DNA from 4 places in the Lysinibacillus sp. GW823-FHT06C08 genome. Region 1 is predicted to be linked to each of the others. Evidence: riboswitches for the same ligand, from Rfam matches in the RefSeq annotation. Region 1 holds a riboswitch; each other region holds the start of a gene.
The links. A riboswitch is a leader RNA that binds a small molecule or an ion and turns the genes downstream of it on or off. The one in region 1 is predicted to bind thiamine pyrophosphate.
Positions count from the first base shown of each region.

Region 2: linked by a shared signal. The riboswitch ahead of thiT (energy-coupled thiamine transporter ThiT) and the one ahead of thiC (phosphomethylpyrimidine synthase ThiC) in region 1 are both predicted to bind thiamine pyrophosphate.
Region 3: linked by a shared signal. The riboswitch ahead of AC1Q6O_RS17945 (ABC transporter substrate-binding protein) and the one ahead of thiC (phosphomethylpyrimidine synthase ThiC) in region 1 are both predicted to bind thiamine pyrophosphate.
Region 4: linked by a shared signal. The riboswitch ahead of thiW (energy coupling factor transporter S component ThiW) and the one ahead of thiC (phosphomethylpyrimidine synthase ThiC) in region 1 are both predicted to bind thiamine pyrophosphate.

Region 1 covers NZ_JBXAHN010000011.1:13,928-18,183, reverse strand. Annotated here, with positions in the region: gene AC1Q6O_RS20085 (methyl-accepting chemotaxis protein) at 1-194, shown strand, start outside; gene AC1Q6O_RS20080 (AEC family transporter) at 519-1,448, shown strand; TPP riboswitch at 1,515-1,629, shown strand; gene thiC (phosphomethylpyrimidine synthase ThiC) at 1,775-3,553, shown strand; gene AC1Q6O_RS20070 (catalase) at 3,763-4,256, opposite strand, start outside.
Region 2 covers NZ_JBXAHN010000010.1:49,357-53,612, forward strand. Annotated here, with positions in the region: gene AC1Q6O_RS19625 (polyphosphate kinase 2 family protein) at 1-189, opposite strand, end outside; gene AC1Q6O_RS19630 (TspO-related membrane protein) at 408-1,103, shown strand; gene map (type I methionyl aminopeptidase) at 1,131-1,886, opposite strand; gene thiT (energy-coupled thiamine transporter ThiT) at 2,057-2,617, opposite strand; TPP riboswitch at 2,752-2,859, opposite strand; gene AC1Q6O_RS19645 (magnetosome magnetite crystal formation protein family) at 2,986-3,309, shown strand; gene AC1Q6O_RS19650 (small protein YxzF) at 3,365-3,487, shown strand; gene AC1Q6O_RS19655 (SbcC/MukB-like Walker B domain-containing protein) at 3,528-4,256, opposite strand, start outside.
Region 3 covers NZ_JBXAHN010000008.1:162,634-166,889, forward strand. Annotated here, with positions in the region: gene parC (DNA topoisomerase IV subunit A) at 1-1,925, shown strand, start outside; TPP riboswitch at 2,049-2,159, shown strand; gene AC1Q6O_RS17945 (ABC transporter substrate-binding protein) at 2,315-3,310, shown strand; gene AC1Q6O_RS17950 (thiamine-binding protein) at 3,312-3,605, shown strand; gene AC1Q6O_RS17955 (ABC transporter permease) at 3,602-4,256, shown strand, end outside.
Region 4 covers NZ_JBXAHN010000001.1:578,387-582,642, forward strand. Annotated here, with positions in the region: gene AC1Q6O_RS02605 (VWA domain-containing protein) at 1-2,480, shown strand, start outside; gene thiW (energy coupling factor transporter S component ThiW) at 2,571-3,074, opposite strand; TPP riboswitch at 3,169-3,276, opposite strand; gene AC1Q6O_RS02615 (MFS transporter) at 3,328-4,256, opposite strand, start outside.

The sequences.
Region 1 (4,256 bases):
ATAAAAATCAAGCGATTATGTCCATTCAAAGTATATCGGCTATATCAGAGGAAACAGCGGCCTCTGCTGAGCAAGTAAGTGCCTCTGCAATGGACCAACAAGCAGAATTGCAAAAAGTGGCAGAGTCTATGCAAAATATGAATGATATCTCTAATGAACTGCAAGAGGTAGTTAATCTATTTAAGCTTGCGTAAAGAAAAAGGCTACCTAAAATCTAAAGGTAGCTCAGACTGTTGATAAAAGGAATCGAGAAGTTCATGCTCGATTCCTTTTTCATTTTTACTTCATGAAAAATAATTCTTTGCTGCCTAATCATACATGGCCATGAATGAGTTTTGGTAATTCTTACATTGTGTACATTGTTCTCGTTCATTGATTTGATTTTTTGAATCTTTTCAACCATAGGAACAAGGCGCGCCCCGTCCGTAGTGGAAATCAACGGTTTTAATTATGAAAGTAAGTGTCATTGACCAAGTGCATGATCGACACTACTATTAAAAGGGAGGGGGGACATCAATATGGTGTATCTTGGAATGATTTTCTTTCAAATTGTCGCACCTATTTTAGTATTACTTGTACTAGGTGCTATTCTACAAAAGAAATTTCGCTTTAATTTAAAAGCATTATCACAGCTTATTACATATTGTTTTATGCCAGCCGCTGTATTTATTAATTTATATGAGACGAATATAAAGCTGTCTGTTCTAGGAGAAGTCGGATTGTTTGTTGTACTTTTTATCGGTAGTCAAATGCTGCTTAGTCACTTTTTAGCGAAAGGGCTTGGCCTCGCCAAAACTGAGGCGGCTGTTTTTAAAAATAGTGTAGTACTCATTAACTCTGGGAACTATGGGATTCCGGTAGCTCAAATGATTTTTGCCACTCAACCTATTGGTGTAGCCATCCAGGTTATACTCGTTATCTTTCAAAACATGACAACATATACGTATGGTTTATATAATTTAATTTCCTCTACTAAATCGGGCATGGCGATTTTTAAGGACTTTATAAAAATGCCTATTATTCACGCTTTAATAATCGGTGTGGGCATGAATTATTTTGATATTGGCATTCCGCAGTTTATTAAAATACCAATAGACCATGTAGCAGATGGTTTTATTGCCGTTGCATTAATCACGCTAGGCGCCCAATTGTCTCAGATGGAGATCAAAACGATGTTTAATAAAACAGTATTCGTCAGCTGCTTCACGCGATTATTTATCGGACCAGCCGTGGCTTTAGTCATTATCTATACGCTGGGTTTAGATGGGGTTGTGGCACAATCATTATTTATAGCAAGTGCTTTTCCCACATCCCGCAACAGTTCAAGTCTAGCATTAGAGTATGATGTAGAGTCGGCAACAGCTGCACAAACCGTTTTATTCTCAACCATTGTGAGTTGTATAACGGTCACGATTGTGATTTATATTGCGGATGTAATGTTTACCTAATAGAAAATATTTAAATGATAACTTCCATCTCTTAGCAATATCTGCTACACTAGCATCAAACTGAATAGTATTAACTAGGGGGGTCTGATGAGTCAGGCTGAGAGGGAAACGCATAGAGGTTTCTTGACCCTTTGGACCTGATCTGGCTCATACCAGCGTGGGAAAGTTAAGAAGCTATTGCCTATTACGTGCAATCAATAGACCCTTTACATTCATGGCCGGATCCAATTATTATTTTGGATTCGGCCTTTATTTATTTTATTTGATTGTTGGGTGAGCTAGATTCGGTCCTTGCCTATAATATATTTAAGGGAGAGAAGTAGCTCATGTCAGCAATTAGTGAAAAGAACATTACGATTATGTCTAACTTTGAAGGAAGTAAAAAGGTTTATGTGGAAGGATCTCGTCCAGATATATTAGTACCAATGCGTGAAATTGCATTAAGTCCGACGACTGGTAGCTTTGGAGATGAAGAAAATGCCCCGATTAGAGTGTATGATACGAGTGGACCATATACAGATCCGGCCTTTCGTGTGGATATTACAAAAGGCTTACCTGCTTTACGAAGTCCTTGGATACAAGAGCGAGGGGATGTTGAGGAATACGGAGGACGTACGATTAAACCTGAGGATAATGGTTTTCGTCGTGCTGATGATCCACGTATCCATGAAAATGTCTTCCCGGAATTGGTGAGAAAGCCTTTACGTGCAAAGAAGGGTAGAAATGTCACACAGCTTCATTATGCTAGAAAGGGAATTATTACACCTGAGATGGAATTTGTAGCGATACGCGAAAATATGGACCCAGATTTCGTACGTTCAGAGATTGCAGCAGGCCGAGCTATTATGCCTTCCAATATTAATCATCCAGAGGCAGAGCCAATGATTATCGGTCGTAATTTCCATGTGAAAATTAATGCGAACATTGGAAATTCAGCCGTATCATCCTCGATTGCAGAGGAGGTCGAAAAAATGACATGGGCTACACGCTGGGGCGCTGATAATATTATGGATCTATCAACTGGCAAGCATATTCATACAACGAGAGAATGGATTATTCGAAATGCTGCAGTACCCGTTGGGACAGTACCAATTTATCAGGCATTAGAAAAAGTGAATGGTGTGGCTGAGGATTTAACGTGGGAGGTGTACCGTGATACGCTTATTGAACAAGCGGAGCAAGGGGTAGATTATTTCACTATTCATGCAGGTGTCCTTTTACGTTATGTCCCTCTTACCGCAAACCGTGTAACGGGTATTGTGTCTCGGGGTGGGTCCATTATGGCGCAGTGGTGCTTATACCATCATCAAGAGAACTTCCTCTATACTCATTTTGAGGAAATATGCGAAATTATGAAAGCTTATGATGTAGCCTTCTCATTAGGAGATGGCTTACGCCCAGGGTCAATCGCGGATGCTAACGATGAAGCACAATTCGCGGAGCTGGAAACATTAGGCGAATTAACGCAAATCGCATGGAAGCATGATGTTCAAGTAATGGTGGAAGGGCCAGGTCATGTTCCAATGCATTTGATTAAAGAAAATATGGACAAGCAATTAGAGGTTTGTAAGGAAGCTCCCTTCTATACATTAGGTCCATTGACAACAGATATTGCGCCAGGTTATGACCATATTACATCTGCTATTGGAGCGGCGATGATTGGTTGGTTTGGAACTGCTATGCTCTGCTACGTGACACCGAAGGAACATTTAGGTTTACCTAATAGGGAGGATGTTCGAGTAGGGGTTATTACTTATAAAATTGCTGCACATGCTGCAGATTTAGCAAAGGGTCACCCAGGTGCACAGCAACGGGATGATGCACTGTCAAAAGCGCGTTTTGAGTTCCGCTGGCGCGATCAATTTAACCTTTCTCTTGATCCAGAGCGTGCAGTAGAATATCATGATGAAACATTGCCAGCAGAAGGAGCCAAAACGGCTCATTTTTGTTCAATGTGCGGGCCTAAATTTTGTAGCATGAGAATTTCCCAGGATATTCGTAATTATGCTAAAGAAAAGGATTTAAATACAACAGAAGCCATCCATGAAGGTATGAGGGAAAAGTCAGCGGAGTTTAAAAAGGCAGGTAGTCAAATCTATCAATAATAATAGTGCGAGGCTTGTGTTTATTTACTAGACACAAGCCTTTTTTTATGTTGGTTTCACAACTTAATAGGGGAGATGAATAAAAGTAATATATGCATTTGCAAATAGAAGTGAACGCTTGAACCTAGACGAATACAAAAAAGCTCCACGTGAATTATACATTCACATGGAGTAAAAGTTGGATTTGGATATCAATAATAAGTGGAATATTAAACGTTTGTTGGTTGTTTTACGTATGGATTTGTAAGATCCATACCTTCTAATGAAAGACCCATTGCTTTTGCAACACCTTCACCATATGCTGGATCAGCTAAATAGCAGTGAAGAATGTGACGGCGTTTGATGAATTCCTCAACAGAAGCCATATCATTAGCCGTATTTTCAAATAGACGTTGTTGTTCTTTCGCAGTCATTAGGCGGAAAAGTTTACCTGGTTGCTCGAAGTAATTACTATCGTCTTCACGGAAATCATGAATTCCTGCATGACCATCGATGTGTAACTCAGGCTCTTTATGGTCTAAATTATGTTCCCATTCACCATAGCTATTTGGTTCATAGCCTAGTGTTGATCCAAGGTTGCCGTCAAAACGCATAGAGCCATCTCGGTGGAAAGTACGGAATGGACATTTTGGTGCATTAACAGGAAGCATATAGTGGTTTACACCTAAACGGTAGCGTTGTGCATCCGCATAGGCAAAGATAC
Region 2 (4,256 bases), on a different contig from region 1:
TAAACGTTTTATCGCTCCTCCTTTACCAGCTGCATCCATACCTTCAAACACTAAAATTAAACCTATTTTATTCTTTAATAAAAATTGTTGGGCATTTAACATTTCATATTGGAGTACTTGTAATTTCTTTTTATACATCTTTTTATCTAGTTCAATAGATAGGTCTAAATTTTTTATGTTTTGCGTCATAAAGCTTCACTCCTTTAATCTGGATATATTCTTATTGTACTAAAGAAATAAATGGATGCCTATTGAGATGGTAAATTGTAGATAGTATTAGCAAAACAACACGATACATTGATGGAAATTTCCGTTATAATAAATTGAGTGACGGTACTATACTTATTTGTCTTTTCCCTATACAATCTAACACGAAGGGAGAGGAAAGCATGCCTCGGTTTTTATTGATGACAATTTCTTATATTGTCTCACTCATCCTAACCTTTTCATCCTTTTTCATGAAACTTAACGGTCAATCTTTTTTAGAAATTTCTAATCGTTTTTCGGTGGTATTTGCACCTGTTGATGGAAGTCATATAATTTGGATTGTCATTTATTTATTAATCGGTTATTGGTTAGTGATGAACATCAAAAAGACATCTATGAAACAGTCTGCGCTCTTTAGTTGCATAAATATTTTACAAGCATTAACGATATATGTATGGCATCATGAATTATTTATTGTTTCTCTCGGCATTACCTTACTCTTAGTCTTGTATTTATTTATGCTGTACAATACGTATCCAATTCATGACAAATCACTGTCGGGTCGTATTCCTTTCGCCATTTATTTTGCATGGATGACATTTATTTTTATCACAAATATTAGCTTTACGTTAACAGCTTATGGTTGGAACGGTTTTGGTCTAAGCACTCCTCTTTGGGCAGTTATTTTACTGACATTAGGTGGAGCCATTGCGCTACATATCCGCTTTCATCACTTTGATATCATGTATCCAAGTGTTTTTATATGGGCTTATATAGGAATCGCTTTACATAATGGTTTTGATGAGCTACTCGTAACAACAGCTGCATTATTTTTATGTGGTGTACTCTTAGTTGGTATTTTATTCATTAAAAAAAATCCTGCCTACCAAAAATAATTTGGTGTGCAGGATTTTTTTGTAATCCTATTCTTCGTCTAATGAAGTAAGGATAATTGGTTTATCTTTTGTAACAATTACTGAATGTTCAATTTGAGCAACAAGAGACTTATCAGGTGTAATGAATGTCCAACCATCACCAGCTTCTACAATATGCTCTGCTTTTGCTGAGATAAATGGCTCAACTGCAAGAACCATGCCTTCTTTCATAATCGTAGAGTCCCATGCATCGTAATAATTTAAAATGTGATTTGGTTCATCATGTAAAGAACGACCTAAACCATGGCCTGTTAAATTCATAATAACTGTTAAGCCATTAGCATTCGCTTCGCGCTCTACAGCTTTACCGATTTGATTTAATTTAGAGCCAGCCTTTACCTTTGTCATAGCACGATCAAAAGCATCTTTGGCAACACGACATAGTTTTTCTTTGTCTTCATAGCCTTCACCAACTACAAATGAAATACCCGTGTCGGCAAAGTAGCCATCTAAAGAGCCTGAAACATCGATATTGACGATATCTCCCTCCTGAATAACACGTTTACCTGGGATACCATGCGCTACTTCCTCGTTGACACTTATACAAGTATATCCTGGGAAGTCATATTCTCCTTTTGGTCCTGAAATGGCACCTGCCTCAGCAAACATTCGACCAGCAATTTCATCTAGTTCAAGTGTTGTGACACCTGGTTTTGTAGCAGCCTTCATCGCTTCACGAATCTCTGCACAAATGCGTCCAATTTTTTTAAAAGCTTCAATTTCTTCTTGCGTTTTTACAATCATGTATAACGTCCCTTTCATCTAATATCTACTCTTTAATATAACATAACTTTTTACGCGTATAACGCTAAACGCTTTAAATATTGTATGCCTGCCTTCTTGGCAAAGTGCTAAGAGCTCTATTCTCTTACGACTACATAAAAAACCCCTTCACCAATATGAAGGGGTTGGCATTATGCTTTACGTTGCATTAGTTGTGGAGCCGCTGTGAATAATAACGCTCCCACAATAGCTGTTAATACTGTTGCGGGCAGCATATAGGTACCATTATAAATAATCGAGTAGATCCACGCATTTTGATCGCCGGCATACTCTGCAAAAAATACCGCGCCAGCAGTAGTGTGCGCTGCATATCTCAAGAAGCCTGCAAATACAGTACCTACAATAATATAAAGCGCCATTTTTGTTTTGTTTAGTTGATTTGCTGCTTCCAGTAAAGGTCTGCGTACAATGGCCGCTAACCCTACAACTGTGAAAGCAACACCGTAATCTAATAAACCTTGAAGCCAGTGTACAATATAAGCTCCAAACATGGTTTGCATAACACCTACAAGCAAGCCTGTTGTTAGGCCAGCTACTAGACCCCAGCGAAATGCAATTAACATAATTGGTACCATAACAAGACTAACAGAGCCACCTTGTGCCCATACTTTAAAGGAGACCTGATCGAGCACGAGGCCAATCGCTGCAAATATTGCAATCTCCACTAGCATTAATAGTCTTTTTTTGTCCATACATATTCTCTCCTTTGTTCCGATGTAGGATACAAGAGCAGGAATAGAAATGCGCTGATTTGATTCGCTCTGACACCTTTTTATTCTTAAGAATGAAAAAACGATGTCAGGACAGAGCCTCACATCGTACAAGTGTCGGTTTCTATCCACATCCCTACGCAAGTGTTAGCTTACAGGTTCAAAGAGTCAAGGCATTACGTGCCCAGTCTCAGCTGACATCATCAGCTCCCCTTGTGGTCGTTACATCTGAATTTAATTTGAACACTTTCATTGTACGCAAAGCACGGAATGATTACAACCTCTTCCATACTTAATTTTTGAAACTTTACTGTTTTCCATGCGTAAATATTAAAAAAGGAGGTACAACTATGGAGAACCAAAAAATATTATCTGCCTTTAGTTATCTCAGTATTTTCTTTGCTCCTTTCATCGTACCATTAATTGTTTACTTCGTTACGAAAGATGCTGACATCAAAAGACATTCTATTCGCGCATTAGTGTCCCATCTAATTCCTTTCGTATTTGGGATCTTATTTTTCATTGTCTTTGTCTTTTCTACATTTAGTTTAGACCCCACTTCAAGTAATAGTACAGTCATGATCATTTGGTTCATTTCGTTCGCCATTTACGGAATTGTCTCGCTCGGAATTGTTATATGGAATATTATTCAAGCCGTTCGAGTTATCCGCTAATGTTTCATTTTTAAAATAAACAGGTAGAAGTAATTAAAAAGGAGCTGTGTTTTTGATGAAAGTATCAAAAGTAGTGAAAACCGCTGTTAAATTAGCGCCTATTGTTATACCAATCGTAAAAAAAGTGATGGCAGCAAAAAAAGGGACAACTTCTACAGTCAGTTCTCGAAAAAAATAAAAGGAGGGCGTATTTCCTTAAACCGGAAATACACCTTCCTTTATTTTATTTCAAAATGTGTTTGACTATGTCCATTCAATGTTTTTTCGACATGTAAAACGGCTGGCATCGCTGATTTTAATTCAGGCACATGAGAGATGACACCAATCATTCGTCCAGAATCTTGTAAATCGATTAATGTGTCTATTGCTTTATTTAATGATTCTTCATCGAGCGAGCCAAAGCCCTCATCAATAAACATGGTTTCAATATGAATATTGCCTTGGAAGCTTTGAATAACATCTGCCATTCCTAGAGCAAGGCTTAATGATGCATTGAACTTTTCACCACCAGATAACGTTTTAACATCTCGTAATTGATCTGTGTAAGCATCATATACATCAAGCCCAAGTCCACTTTGCTTGGCATGCTTTTCAAGCCTGTCTGAACGTCTAAGTTCAAATTGACCGTTAGATAAATGATAAAGACGAATATTGGCTGCCTCTGTAATTTGATCTAAATAATTAATTTGAATATATCGTTCAAAGGACAGTTTTTTCGAATTTTGCCCATTTAATAAGCCATACAGCTCCTTCACTCGACCTGCCTCACTCTCAAGTAAACGAAGCTCTCTCTCTGTTTCTTCTACTTTGTTGATGAAGCTTAGACATGATTTCGCAAATCCATCTATTTGTTGAAGTTGTTTAAAGGCATCCTCATAGGCGATTCTGAGATTTTCCACAGTTGCCTCCATCAGGGCTAAATCTTGCTCCTCTTTCCCTTGTAGATG
Region 3 (4,256 bases), on a different contig from region 1:
GGATATCTGCGGGTTATGCAACTGATATTCCACCTCATGCACTAGATGAAGTGCTAGATGCTGTATTGATGCGCTTAGACAAGCCTACTGCAACAGTGGATGAATTGATGACGGTACTCAAAGGTCCAGATTTCCCAACAGGCGGTATTATTCAAGGTGTGGACGGCATTAAAAAGGCATATGAAACAGGGCGTGGTAAAATTATTGTCCGTGCGCAGGCTGTGGTGGAACCTATTAAGGGTGGCAAAGAGCAAATCGTTGTTACCGAATTACCATACGACGTGAATAAAGCGAATCTTGTAAAAAAAATTGATGAGCAGCGTGTAGATAAACGCCTTGAAGGGATTGCTGAAATTCGTGATGAATCTGACCGTACAGGGTTACGTGTCGTAATCGAGCTGAAAAAGGATGTTCCTGGACAAGGGATTTTACAGTACTTATTTAAAACAACAGATTTACAAGTAGCTTACAATTTTAATATGATTGCGATTCATAATCGTCGCCCAACGATGATGACATTACCATTATTATTGGACGCCTATATTACTCACCAAAAAGAAGTGGTCACAAATCGTTCTATATATGATTTACAAAAGGCAAAGGATCGTTCCCATATCGTAGATGGCTTAATTAAAGCATTGTCTATTTTAGATGAAGTCATTGCGACAATTCGTTCTTCAAATGATAAGAAGGATGCCAAGCTCAATTTACAAGCAAAGTTCGATTTTACCGAGGTACAAGCAGAGGCGATTGTGAGCCTGCAATTATATCGTTTAACGAATACCGATATTACAGAGCTCCGCCAAGAACAGGATGATTTAAATAAATTGATTGCCAAGCTAGAAGGAATTTTACAAAGCGAGGCCAAGCTTGTACGTGTCATTAAACAGGAATTACTAGATATTAAAAAACGCTTCACAGAGCCGCGTCGCTCGAGAATTGAACAAGAAATTGAAGAAATTAAAATTACATTAGATGTCCTTGTTCCAAGCGAAGAGGTTGTGGTGACTGTCACGAAAGATGGCTATATTAAACGTACTTCTACACGATCTCATGCCGCTTCCAATGGTCAAGATTTTGCGATGAAGGATTCCGATTACTTATTGTATGAAGCAAACTTAAATACGCAGCATCATCTATTGTTATTTACAAATAGAGGGAATTATATTTATCAGCCAGTTCACGAATTGCCTGATATTCGTTGGAAGGACCTTGGTCAGCATATTTCTAGTATTGTGCCAACAAGTGAAGATGAATCAATTATTGCAGTCTATGGCTTTGAAACATTTGAACAACCAAATACGTATATTTTAACTGCTACGAAAGATGGACAAATTAAACGTTCACCGCTCGCAGATTATGCAGTGACGCGTTACTCGAAGCCGATTAAAACAATGAATGTTAAAGCGGGCGATGCAATGATTTATGCATCGTTTATGACGGATGATGTGGAATTGCTCTTAACAACTGATACGGCGTATGCTATTCGATTCCCTATTGAGGAATTACCAGTTACTGGTGTGAAAACAGGCGGCGTTAAAGGGATTACGTTAAAAGATGGAGAAGCTTTAGTAGGGGTCAATGTTTTACAGCCAGATGAAACACAATATGTCGTTATTGTGACACAACGAGGGGCTGTCAAGAAAATGAATGTCGCAGAGGTAGAAATAGCAGGTCGTGCCAAACGTGGTCTTAAAGTCCTGACAGAATTAAAAGCAAATCCTCACCGAATTGTCGCTGTGATTCAAGCGACAAACGATGAGCAGGTTGTGATTGAAACTGAAAAAGGCGTCCAAGAGTTTATTGATGTTCAAGCATTGACACGTGCTGATCGTCATTCTAATGGTTCATTTAAAGTGGATATTGCAACAGATGGAGCCATTTCCCATGTCTTAACGGCCAAAAAAGAACAAAAACCAAGCTAAAATCATGCCCAGTCTCTATATTGTAGAGCTGGGCTACTTGTTGGAGTGGAACAACTATCCAAAAATAGCATCTTGTCATTTTAGATCAACTATGGGTATAATAATCATCGAAAAGTTCATAGCGAAAGAATGTAGGGGGGCTAGTTATGGCTAGCTGAGATTGTGTCCGATAGACACTGACCCTTTGAACCTGATTTGGCTCGTACCAGCGTAGGGAACATCTATTCAAAAAAGCAAAAGTTTTGGAGATTGATTGCAATACGTCTGGGAGGAATCCTAGGCGTTTTTTTGTTTTTCAATCAATATCTTACCAACCGTATATTACGCTTTCTTCTGGTGACAACATTCATTCTTGAACGCTTTCATATTACAAACTGGGAGGACCTAGCATGAAAAAATGGTTATTTATTTTAATAGCGGCACTATTGACGTTAGTAGGTTGTAGCGACAAGGAGGACAAGCAAGCTGCTGATACAAAGAAAAAGGTGTCAGTGGTTCTCGATTGGACACCGAATACGAATCATACAGGATTGTATGTTGCGAAAAAGCTTGGTTATTTTGAAGAACAGGGCTTAGATGTTGATATTATTATGCCAGGAGAGGCAGGAGCCGATCAGCTCGTAGCTTCCGGTAAGGCAGAATTTGGCGTGAGCTATCAGGAGGGCATTACACAGGCTCGTGTTCAGGATGTGCCACTTGTCTCAATAGCAGCCATCATCCAGCATAATACATCTGGATTTGCTTCTGTAGAATCAAAGGGTATTACATCTCCAAAGGACTTTGAAGGAAAAACTTATGGTGGCTGGGGGGCGCCACTCGAACAAGCAGTATTACAATCATTAATGCAAAAAGAAAACGCTGATATTAATAAATTAGAGATTGTCAATGCAGGAGATTTAGATTTCTTCACAATGATGAAAAAAGACATCGACTTTGCTTGGATTTATTATGCTTGGACAGGAATTGAGGCAGAGCTTCGTGGGGAAAAGATTAATATGCTGTATTTAACGGACTACAGTGATCAGTTAGATTACTATACACCTGTTTTAGCAACTAATGAAAAAATGCTTCAAAACAATCCAGACATCGTCAAAGCTTTTGTTGCGGCTGCATCGAAGGGCTATGAATATGCAATCGAGCATCCGAATGAAGCTGCCGATATTTTACTAGAAGAAGCCCCAGACTTAGATAAGGAATTAGTGCATAAAAGCCAAGAGTGGTTGGCTGATAAGTATCAGGATGACGCTAAACAATGGGGTGAGCAAAAGCTTTCTGTATGGGAAAACTATGCTAAATGGATGTCGAGCAACAAAGTATTAGAGGGCGAATTTGATGCTAAACAAGCGTTTACGAATGAGTTCTTACCGAAAAAGGAGGCCAAATAACATGGCAAATTCATTAATCAGTGTCCAAATTATTCCGAAGACAGAGAAGTATGAGGATGTCATTCCTTATGTAGATGCGGCCATTGCAGTTATTAATGCATCTGGTGTGAAATATGAGGTTCATCCACTTGAAACAACGATGGAGGGTGAGCTTACAACTCTCCTTCAAATCATTGAAAAAATGAATATTAAGATGGTCGAGCTAGGAGCCATTAATGTCATTACACAAGTAAAAATTTTATATCAACCAAATGGAATTACAATGGCTACATTAACGGAGAAATATCAGTCATGAAACGGGCATTACAAAAGGGAAGGACGATAATTTTTATCGCCTTCCTCTTATTCATATGGGAGCTTGTTGTGCATATCGCTGATGTTCCTCCATGGCTCCTTCCAGCACCGAGCATAATTGTAGTAGAAGGCATTCAATCGTATCAGACGTTCCTGCCACATGCTCTGGCTACTGTGCAATTAGCTTTACTAGGACTTGCTATTGGAGTTGGCTGTGGTCTAACAGTGGCAATTGTTTTGCATCGTTTTACTTTCATTCGGTCGTTATTTTACCCGATTCTCATTATGTCGCAAAACATACCTATTCTTGTGTTAGCACCGCTGCTTATTATTTGGTTTGGCTTTGGCTTATTACCAAAGCTCATCATTATTTGTCTAGTGTGCTTTTTCCCTATTGTCATAGCGACAATGGACGGTTTTCGTCAAACAGCACCCGAGTTAAAGCATTACTTTGAAATGATTGGTGCAACGAAGGCCCAAACGTTTTGGAAACTAGAATGGCCACATGCCTACCCAGCTATTTTCTCAGGTGTAAAAATTGCTACAACTTATAGCGTAATGGGGGCAGTCATTGCGGAGTGGCTTGGTGCGAAAAAGGGAATTGGTGTATACATGACCTTAGCACAATCCTCCTTCCGTACAGATCGAGTGT
Region 4 (4,256 bases), on a different contig from region 1:
TTATGATTCGCATGCTAGCGGTAGGCTGTTTAGTTTTCGCATTGGCAGGGCCGTATCTTTTATTACCTATAAAAGAAGAACAAATCGTGTATCTAATTGACCGCTCAGCTTCCATGAATGGGACTGAAGATGAGATGGTACAGTTTATACAGGATAGTTTACAATCGAAAAAAGACGAACAGCTTGCAGGGCTGTATTCATTCTCATCAACATTACAAACAGAAGCCATTATGACTAAAACATTAAAGGAAGTACCAAAGTTTACGGAAATAAAGGCTACTGATCAAACGAATATAGAACAAAGCCTGCAACTTGCCACAGGTATTATAGATCCGAAAAAAGCAACACGCTTTGTGCTCTTAACGGACGGCAATGAGACAAAGGGCAATGCTTTAGATTTCGCCACGAAGTTTAAAGGCTCCAATATTAGTGTGGATGTTGTGCCCTTTAGTCAGCCTGTTGTGAATGATGTTTCATTAATAAGCTTTGTGTCCCCACAAGTTGCCTATGTGGGTGAGCAACAACAACTGGTAACAGAAGTGCATGCAACAACAGCTGGACAAGGCGAGCTATTATTATATGAAAATGATGAACTGATTCATCGTGAGGCAGTCGAGCTAGCCGAAGGAACGAATATGTTTACCTATAAACATGCAGCGACTGGTGAAGGGCTGGTGAAATATGAAGCCGTTGTTCAAGTAGGACAAGACGCAATATTTGAAAACAATAAATTAACAAGTGTCACAATGGTACAAAGCGAACCACATTTACTCATTGTGAATGGCTATGAAACAGCTTCACCAATAGCGGCGGCACTTGGTCAGCAATCAATAGCCTATGATATAAAATCACCTGAAAGCTTACCAAATGAACTCTCTAGTTATTTGCAATATAATGCCATTATTTTCGATAATGTACCAGGACATTTAGTCGGTGAGGCGAAAATGAGTGTGATAGAGCAAGCAGTCAAAAACTTTGGTGTTGGTTTTGCAATGGTTGGTGGAGAAAATAGCTTTGGTTTAGGTGGTTATTTTAAAACGCCAATTGAAACATTATTACCTGTTGAAATGGAAATTAAGGGGAAAGAACAATTACCTTCATTAGGACTTGTCATTGTACTAGATCGCTCTGGTAGTATGTCAGGATCCAAGCTAGAGCTTGCAAAGGAAGCAGCAGCACGTTCAGTTGAAATGCTACGTGATGAAGATACATTAGGATTTATAGCATTTGATGATCGACCATGGGAAATTATAGAGACTGGTCCTCTGAACAATAAAGAAGAGGCAGTGGATACCATTTTATCTGTTACACCAGGAGGCGGGACAGAAATCTATGGTTCACTTGCAAAAGCATATGAAAACCTAGCAGATATAAAACTGCAACGTAAGCATATTATTCTTTTAACGGATGGACAATCACAGCCAGGAAATTATGAAGATTTAATTGAACAAGGAAAAGATACTGGAATAACTTTATCAACAGTGGCTATTGGTCAAGATGCGGATGCTAACTTATTGGAAGCTCTGAGTGAGATGGGAAGCGGACGTTTCTACAATGTTATCGATGAGCAAACTATTCCTTCCATTTTATCTCGTGAAACAGCTATGATTTCCCGTACGTACATTGAGGATAACCCATTTTATCCAATACTCTATCATGCAGGGGGATGGAATACGCTATTTGCCAATGGCGTTCCACAAATGAATGCTTATATCGGAACAACCGCAAAGCAGGGTGCTACCGTCGTGGCTGAAAGCGAAAAAGAAGATCCGGTGTTAGCACAATGGCAATACGGTCTTGGCAAAACATTCGCATTCACTTCTGATTCAACAGGAAAGTGGTCGGGCGACTGGGCAAGATGGCAAAACTGGGGCACATTTTGGCAAACGCTTATTTCACAAATGCTCCCAAGTTATAATGATGTTGCCTATGATGTAAGAATAGAATCAGATGGGTCCTTTATGATTACAGATCCTACAAATGAAGCAGCCTTTTTAGATATTGTTGCGGTTAATGAAGCTGGTGAAGAGTTAGACACACAGCTTGAAACTATATCAGCCTCTCAGGTGCGTGCTGTAGTACAAGCTGACCCGGGATTAATCTTCTTCCGTATCGCTGATGAAAAGGAAACGATTTATCAGGCTGGATTAAGTGTTCCCTATAGTGCTGAGTATGAACTTCTTCCTGCTAATGATAAATTAATAGAAGAATTAACCGAACAAACTGGTGGTGCTATTTTAAAAGAACCACAAGAAGTGTTCCGTGACTTTACAAAGCAAGGGGCGGATCGTCAAAACATTGCGACATGGCTTCTCCTTGCAGGTATGCTCTTATTCTTTATTGATATTACAATAAGACGCTTTGGCTGGAATTTCCTAACGAAGCCGAAGAAAAAGGAGCAAATTGTAGAGAATCACCCCGTACAGGCAGAAAACACGAACGTGGCACAATTATTAAAGGGTATGAAAAAACGCCAATAATTTAGTTAGATGAAAGCAGTGCGAATTATTTCGCACTGCTTTTTGTATATGCATGGAGACAAATCCTCTAAGTTATATCAACAACGTTATTTAATAAAAAGAGCGGGAATTAAAATATTTTACTAGCACGGTTTTACGCAAACTGCTAGCTACTACAATACCTAAGATTGCTCCAATTGAACTTGATATTAAAAAGGCAGGCATGAAAAATAAGGCCGCTACGGATGTCCCCATAAGTAACTTTGCATAGGGCACTGCTACAAGCGATGCGAGAAGACCAGTGCCGATCACTTCACCCATACCAGCTAGCCACATTTTACTGCTATATTTATAGGCAAGACCTGCGCATAATGCTCCAATAATACTACCAGGAATGGCTAACAGTGAGCCTGTTCCTGTAAGGATACGAATGATAGCCGTAACAAAGGCAACTACAACTGTAGGTACGGGTCCAAGTATAATGGCTCCTATTACGTTAATAGCGTGCTGCACAGGGTAGGCACGAGCAATCCCAGTTGGAATGGAGATGAACGTAGAGCCTGCAACGGCAATCGCTACTAATAAAGCCATAATTGTTAATTTTCGAATAGACATGATAGGTGCGCTCCTTTTCGTTTTAGCCACTAGGAAAATGAAAAAAGCCGCTTCCTTCAAACGACAGGAAGCGGCCTTGCTTATACACTGAAAATAGCAAGAAGCGCCACTTCCCTCCGCTAGCATGAACTAGATCAGGTTCGAAGGGTCCGTATATAACCATATACGTCTCAGCCTTTAAAAGACTCCCCTAGTGGTAAGTATTTTTTAGAAGTGTAACATACTTCAATCAATAGTCAATAAGCTTTGATGATTAGTGTGAATCTGGATGCATAAGCTGTGGTGCCTTTTTCAATGTCCAAATCAGGGCAAGGAAGAAGCAGGCTAATAAGATAATGGCACCAAAAATATAAGGACTATTCATATTCCAGTCAAATAAGAAACCAGCTAAAGCGGGTCCAATCATATTTCCAAGACTCATATAGGCATTGTTCAAGCCGGCTGCAAACCCTTGCTCTGTTTCAGCAAGTTTTGAGATGAGTGTATTAACAGCTGGACGAATTAATGTTGTTGCCGTAGAGAAGATGGTTGCTACAACTAATATTAGTGCAAAACCTGAAACAAATAATATTAAGAAAATAGCAATGGAGGCAATAAATAAATTGACCAAAACTACTTTCATTTCACCAAAGCGTTTAAAGAGTGGCGTTATGATAAACATCTGTACAATTACCCCAAATGCTCCACCAACCACTAGAATGGTAGCAATATCGCCAGGTGAGTAATTAAATTTTTCTGTCACAAATAGTGATAAGGTTGTTTGGAAGTTAGCAATCCCAAATGAGAATACCATCATAATAATTAACATAACAAAATAAGGCATATGTACAGAGCGAGCCATCTGTTTCACCAGATTATCTTGCTTTTGTCTATTTTGCGCAGTATTTGGCTTTGTAGATGGTAATAAAAAGTACGATAAAATAGACGCTAAAATGGCGGCAGCTCCCGCCATGAAAAATGGAAAATGTAAGCTAACCTTTGCGAGGAAACCACCAATTCCAGGGCCAATCATAAAGCCGAACGACATTGCAGCTCCTAACATACTCATTCCTTTTCCGCGTTCTTCATAAGTTGTCACGTCTGCTACAAAAGCCATAATAGGAGGTGCAACAAATGCAGAGCCAAGGCCACCTAAAAAGCGTGCCAAAAAGAGCATCCAAACATCTGTAGAAAGGCCAAAAC